One region of the Streptomyces sp. NPDC091412 genome, then DNA from elsewhere that is predicted to be linked to it. Evidence: riboswitches for the same ligand, from Rfam matches in the RefSeq annotation. Region 1 holds a riboswitch; each other region holds the start of a gene.

Region 1 (2,258 bases):
CCGTCGTCGAGCACCACCACGCCGGGTTCGACGCGCTCCACGCGCGCGTGGGTGCGCAGTTCGGCGCCGCTGTCGGCGTACCAGGCGGTCATCGGCTCGGCCACCTCCGCGGGCAGCGCCCCCGCGAGCGGCCGGTCCGCGGCCTCCACGACGGTCACGGCGCAGCCCGCCTCGCGCGCGGCGGTGGCGAACTCGGCGCCGATCCAGCCCGCGCCGACGACCACGATGTCGTGCTGCCCGGTGAGCACCGGCCGCAGCCGTTCGGCGTCGTCCAGGGTGCGCAGCAGGTGGACCCCGGGAACGCCCTCCGCGCCGGGCAGCCGGATCGGTTCGGCACCGGTGGCCAGGACGAGGACGTCGTACGGCACCGGACCCGCCGAGGTCTCCAGCACATGCGCGTCGGGCCGCACGGCCAGCGCCTCGCAGCCGAGCCGCAGTTCGAGGCCGAGCGCCTCGAAGTCGATGTCGAAGGCGGAACCCTCGGCCTTGCCCAGCAGGACGGCCTTGGACAGCGGCGGCCGGTCGTAGGGCTGGTGGGGTTCGGCGCCGATCAGTGTCACGGTGCCGGTGAAGCCCTGCTCGCGCAGGGCGACCGCGGTCTGCACCCCGGCCATGCCCGCGCCCGCGACGACCACGCGCCGCGGCCCTGATGTGCCCTGTTCCTGCGTCTGGTCGCTCACCTGATCACCATAAGTCAACTGACAAACCGTCAGTCAGGGGCGTGCGAGGTGACCTGCTCCACAACCTCTTCCACCACGCTCGTCCCACTGCCGGGCTGCGACTCCCAGCGCCAGGTCTCCTCCAACCGCATCCGCCCGTCGGGCAGTTCGACCACCGTCGACACGCAGTGCCCGGAGGAGGTGGTCCCGTCCTGCTTGAGCTGGACGTACCGGAAGTCGAGCCGGTCACTTTCCCTGGTACCCACCAGATGGCCGCGTACGACGTCGCCGCCCGCGTACTCGGCCCAGATCTCCCCGCTCCGCTCGTGATACGTGAAGCGGGTGCGCGTGCCCACCTGGCCCGGGGCCTGGTCGGCGACCGGGGCGAGAACGCGGCCGTCGAGCGAGGGAAAGGGCCGGGCGGAGCCACCCGCCCGAGAGTCGTGACGGGAGACGGGCGGGCGGGTCATGGCGAGAGGCTCCCTTACCAGGGCAATGCTCTGCGGGCTAGGGTGGCCACCGTACAAGCACTCGCGGGAGCCCGGACGCACCGGGCTGAGAGGGAGGCTGGCGGCCTCCGACCGTACGAACCTGATCCGGGTCATGCCGGCGAAGGGAGGGGCTGGACGCCCATGTCGTTGCCACGTACGTCAGACGTCCTCGTCGTGGGGGGCGGGATCATCGGGCTGGTGACGGCCTGGCGCTCGGCGCAGCGCGGGTTCACCACGGCCGTGGTGGACCCCGAGCCGGGCGGCGGGGCCGCACAGGTGGCCGCCGGGATGCTGGCCGCCGTCACCGAACTGCACTACGGCGAGCAGACCCTGCTCGGACTCAACCTGGCCTCCGCCCGCCGCTACCCCGACTTCGTGGCCGAGCTGACCGGGCTGACCGGCCACGACCTCGGCTACCGCCGCTGCGGCACCCTCGCCGTGGCGCTGGACGCCGACGACCGCGCCCACCTGCGGGAACTGCACGACCTTCAGCGCCGTTCGGGCCTGGACTCCGAGTGGCTGTCCGGGCGGGAGTGCCGCCGGCTCGAGCCGATGCTCGCGCCGGGCGTGCGCGGCGGGCTGCGGGTGGACGGCGACCACCAGATCGACCCGCGGCGGCTCGCCGGTGCCCTGGTCGCGGCCTGCGAGCGGGCGGGGGTGGTCTTCCACCGCGGCTGGGCCGAGCGGCTCACCGTCACCCGCGACCGCGCCACGGGTTGTGTGCTGCGCGACGGCACCGCGCATACCGCGGACCGGGTGGTGCTCGCGGCGGGCAGCCACAGCGGACGGCTCGGGGGCGTCCCGGACGACGTGCTGCCACCGGTGCGGCCGGTGAAGGGGCAGGTGCTGCGGCTGACGGTGCCGAAGCGGTACGCGCCCTTCCTGAGCCGTACCGTGCGCGCCGTGGTGCGCGGCAGCCAGGTCTACCTGGTGCCGCGGCTCAGCGGCGAGCTGGTCGTCGGGGCCACGAGCGAGGAGCTGGGCTGGGACACGACGGTGACGGCGGGCGGCGTGTACGAGCTGCTGCGCGACGCGCACGAGCTGGTACCCGGGATCACCGAGCTGCCGCTCACGGAGACCCGGGCGGGACTCCGGCCCGGCTCCCCGG
Region 2 (2,258 bases), on a different contig from region 1:
CGTCCGCGATCGAGCCGGGCCGGAGTCCGTCGCCCAACGAATACGTGACGTCGTAGGCCGCGAGGATCTCGCAGAGCTCCTCGAAGTTCTCGTAGAGGAACGACTCCTTGTGGTGCGCCAGGCACCAGGCGGCCATGATCGAGCCGCCGCGCGAGACGATGCCGGTCTTTCGGTTGGCGGTCAGCGGCACGTAGGCGAGGCGTACACCGGCGTGGACGGTCATGTAGTCCACGCCCTGCTCGGCCTGCTCGATGACGGTGTCCTTGTAGATCTCCCAGGTCAGCTCCTCGGCCTTGCCGTCCACCTTCTCCAGAGCCTGGTAGAGCGGGACCGTGCCGATGGGGACGGGGGAGTTGCGCAGCACCCACTCACGGGTGGTGTGGATGTTGCGGCCGGTGGAGAGGTCCATGACCGTGTCGGCGCCCCAGCGGGTCGCCCAGGTCATCTTCTCCACCTCCTCCTCGATGGAGGAGGACACCGCGGAGTTTCCGATATTGGCGTTGACCTTCACCAGGAACCGCTTGCCGATGATCATCGGCTCGATCTCCGGGTGGTTGACGTTGGCCGGCAGCACCGCGCGGCCCGCCGCGATCTCCTCGCGGACGGTCTCGGGAGCAACGTTCTCCCGGATGGCCACGAACTCCATCTCCGGCGTGATCTCCCCGCGGCGCGCGTAGGCGAGCTGCGTCACCGCTCCTCCGTCGCGGCCGCGGCGCGGCTGGCGCGGCCGCCCCGGGAACACCGCGTCGAGGTTGCGCAGACCGCCGCGTGGCGAGGTGTGCTTGATCCCGTCGTCCTCGGGACGGACGGGACGGCCCGCGTACTCCTCGGTGTCGCCGCGGGCCACGATCCAGTTCTCGCGCAACGGCGGCAGGCCCCTGCGGACATCGGTACCGACGAGTGGATCGGTGTACGGGCCGGAGGTGTCGTACAGCGTGACGGACTGCTCGTTGGTGAGGTGCACCTGACGGACCGGCACTCGCAGATCGGGGCGTGAGCCCTCCACGTAGCCCTTGTGCCAGCCGATGGACTTCCCGGCCTCCCCGTCGGCAGCGTCGGAAGCGGTCCGCTCCGCGTCGCTGGAGATCTGATCGGAGGCAGGCGTGCGTACGTCCTTGTTGGTCATGAGACCTACTCCCTACGCCGGCATTACCCGGTAACAGGTTCGGCGGTCGACGCAGCGGATTCCGCCTGCCGGCGTTTCCTGTGAAACATCGCACGTTCCACGTGAAACATCGCAAAGACGGAGGTCAGCGCCCTCTCAGCCCGGTGCTCCGAGCTCCCGCGTGTGCAAAGGTGCCTCCACGCTAACGTCATTTGTGGCGCGGTGAACAGTGGGCCTGTGCCGTTCTTGCGATGATCGGGCGGTGACCACGACAGAGCAGTTCCCCCATCCGCCGCCCGAACCCCGACGCGGACAGGACGTCCGGCACGGCCAGGAAGCCACCGCCACGGACCACGGACACGGCCCCGCGACGGGTGGCGGGCACGGCCCGGGGAGCAGTACCGGTCACAGCCCGGGGAGCGGCACCGGGCACGGCCCGGGGAGCAGTACCGGTCACAGCCCGGGGAGCGGCACCGGGCACGGCCCGGGGAGCAGTACCGGTCACAGCCCGGGGAGCGGCACCGGGCACGGCCCGGGAAGCGGTGGCGGGCACGGCCACAGCCACAGCCACGGACCAGCCGCACCCGTGTCGAAGCACCTCCGCAAGGTGATCGCGGCGATTCTCATCCCGTTCGCCGCACTGGTGGCGGCCGGACTCGCGGTGCTGTGGCCCGGCGGCGCCCCGTCGCACGAGCGCACCGGTGTGGGCTTCGACCGGCAGACGCAGCAGGCCACCGTCGTCGAGGTGCTCCAGGTCAGCTGCCAGTCGGTGAACGTCTCCGGTGACACACCGACCGGCGACACGTCCACCGCCGAGGGTTCCTCCGCACAGCAGCAGCAGTCCGGGAACTGTAAGAAGGCCACGATCCGGGTGGACGGCGGCAAGGACAAGGGCCGTACCTTCACCGAGATCGTGCAGCCCGACCAGTCCCGGCAGCTGCACCAGGGCGAGAAGGTCGTGGTCGCCTACGAGCCCTCGGCACCCAAGGACTTGCAGTATTCGGTCACCGACGTCAACCGGCGCTTTCCGATGGCGCTGCTGGCCGGTCTCTTCGCACTCGCCGTCGTGGTCGTCGGGCGGATGCGGGGCGTGATGGCGCTGGTCGCGCTGGCCATCAGCTTCCTGGTGCTGAACCTCTTCGTCCTGCCCGCG
Region 3 (2,258 bases), on a different contig from region 1:
CGCGGCACCTTGCCGACCTGTCGCCCGCCGAGCGCAAGGAGGCCGTCGCCGCGATCGGCGAGAAGCCGTTCCGTGCCAAGCAGCTCTCGCAGCACTACTTCGCGCGGTACGCGCACGACCCGGAGCAGTGGACCGACATCCCCGCCGGATCCCGCGCCAAGCTCCAGGAGGCGCTGCTTCCCGAACTGATGACGGTCGTACGGCATCTGTCGACCGACGAGGGGACCACCCGCAAGACGCTGTGGCGCCTGTTCGACGGCACGCTCGTGGAGTCGGTGCTCATGCGCTACCCGGACCGGGTGACCATGTGCATCAGCTCGCAGGCGGGCTGCGGCATGAACTGCCCGTTCTGCGCCACCGGACAGGCCGGGCTCGACCGGAACCTGTCGACCGCCGAGATCGTGCACCAGATCGTGGACGGGATGCGCGCCCTGCGGGACGGAGAGGTCCCCGGTGGTCCCGCGCGCCTGTCGAACATCGTCTTCATGGGCATGGGCGAGCCGCTCGCCAACTACAACCGCGTCGTCGGCGCCATCCGCGCCCTGACCGACCCCGAGCCGGACGGGCTCGGCCTGTCCCAGCGCGGGATCACCGTCTCGACGGTGGGTCTGGTCCCGGCCATCCACCGGTTCTCCGACGAGGGCTTCAAGTGCCGCCTCGCCATCTCCCTGCACGCACCGGACGACGAGCTGCGCGACACGCTCGTCCCGGTCAACACGCGGTGGAAGGTGCGGGAGGTGCTCGACGCCGGATTCGAGTACACCGCCAGGTCCGGGCGCCGGCTGTCCATCGAGTACGCGCTGATCCGGGACATCAACGACCAGGCGTGGCGCGGCGACCGGCTCGGCCGGCTGCTCAAGGGCAGGCCGGTGCACGTCAACCTCATCCCGCTGAACCCGACGCCCGGCTCCCAGTGGACCGCGTCCCGCCCCGAGGACGAGAAGGCGTTCGTCGAGGCGATCGCCGCCCACGGTGTGCCGGTGACCATCCGGGACACCCGCGGTCAGGAGATCGACGGCGCCTGCGGTCAGCTGGCTGCCACCGAAAGGTAGCCGGACGGTAGGCTGATACCGCACACATCTTCATATTCCGACAGGGGAGCGCCACAGCGCTGAGAGTGCGGCACCGGCCGCAGACCCTCTGAACCTCGCCCAGGTCATTCTGGGTAGGAAGTTCGGTCATCACTCAAGCTGTTGTGCCCTGCCCGGGTGTCCCTCGCGGATCCCGGGCAGGGCCGCGTCTCTTCCTGGCCAACCCCCAGGAGGACTTCAGTGCACACCAAGACGTTCGCCGCCGTGGCGGTCGGGCTCGGCCTGGTCACGCTGTCGGCGTGCGGTTCGTCGCCGGGCGGGAAGAGTTCGGCCGGATCCAGAACGGTGACCCTGGTCAGCCACAACTCGTGGGCCGCGTCCAAGAGCGTCATCGCGGACTTCGAGAAGAGCTCCGGCTACAAGGTCAAGGTCCTCGAGGACGGCGACGCCGGCCAGGCCGTCAACAAGGCCATCCTCACCAAGGGCAACCCGCAGGGCGACGTCTTCTTCGGCGTCGACAACACGCTGCTGTCCCGCGCCCTGGACAACGGGCTGTTCCAGTCGTACGAGCCGAAGGGTTCGGACCTGATCCTGCCGCAGTACCGCGTCGACGAGGCGAAGCACCGGGTCACGCCCATCGACACCGGCGACATCTGCGTCAACTACGACAAGAAGTACTTCGCCGACCACAAGCTGACCCCGCCCGCCTCGTTCGACGACCTGGTCGAGCCGGAGTACAAGAACCTCCTCGTCACCGAGAACGCCGCCACCTCCTCGCCCGGCCTCGGCTTCCTGCTCGGCACCGCCGCCCAGTACGGGGACAAGGGCTGGCAGGACTACTGGAAGAAGCTCAAGGCCAACGGCGTCAAGGTCGTCGACGGCTGGGAGCAGGCCTACAACCAGGAGTTCTCCGGCTCGGCCGGCGGCAGGAAGGCCAAGGGCGACCGTCCCCTCGTCGTCTCCTACGCCTCCTCGCCGCCCGCCGAGGTCATCTACGCCGACCCGCGGCCGAAGACCGCGCCGACCGGCGTCGTGCAGGGCACCTGCTTCCGCCAGGTCGAGTACGCGGGACTGCTCGCCAACGCCGGGAACACCGAAGGGGGCAAGGCCCTCCTGGACTTCCTGATCACCAAGAAGTTCCAGGACGACATGCCGCTGAACATGTTCGTCTACCCGGTGCGCGAAGGCGCCCAGGTGCCCCCGGAGTTCGCGAAGTACGGCCCCCAG

Evidence for each region. Region 1 has a riboswitch for thiamine pyrophosphate ahead of thiO (glycine oxidase ThiO). Riboswitches for the same ligand answer to the same signal wherever they lie in the genome.
Region 2: another riboswitch for thiamine pyrophosphate. It lies ahead of thiC (phosphomethylpyrimidine synthase ThiC); the one in region 1 lies ahead of thiO (glycine oxidase ThiO).
Region 3: another riboswitch for thiamine pyrophosphate. It lies ahead of ACIQMV_RS33130 (thiamine ABC transporter substrate binding subunit); the one in region 1 lies ahead of thiO (glycine oxidase ThiO).

What each region holds. Positions count from the first base shown of each region.
Region 1 is NZ_JBIVTV010000001.1:701,644-703,901, forward strand. It holds gene ACIQMV_RS03170 (NAD(P)/FAD-dependent oxidoreductase) at 1-680, opposite strand, end outside; gene ACIQMV_RS03175 (hypothetical protein) at 710-1,129, opposite strand; TPP riboswitch at 1,183-1,294, shown strand; gene thiO (glycine oxidase ThiO) at 1,292-2,258, shown strand, end outside.
Region 2 is NZ_JBIVTV010000006.1:188,646-190,903, reverse strand. It holds gene thiC (phosphomethylpyrimidine synthase ThiC) at 1-1,126, opposite strand, end outside; TPP riboswitch at 1,119-1,296, opposite strand; gene ACIQMV_RS17920 (YibE/F family protein) at 1,368-2,258, shown strand, end outside.
Region 3 is NZ_JBIVTV010000021.1:45,963-48,220, forward strand. It holds gene rlmN (23S rRNA (adenine(2503)-C(2))-methyltransferase RlmN) at 1-1,052, shown strand, start outside; TPP riboswitch at 1,085-1,190, shown strand; gene ACIQMV_RS33130 (thiamine ABC transporter substrate binding subunit) at 1,272-2,258, shown strand, end outside.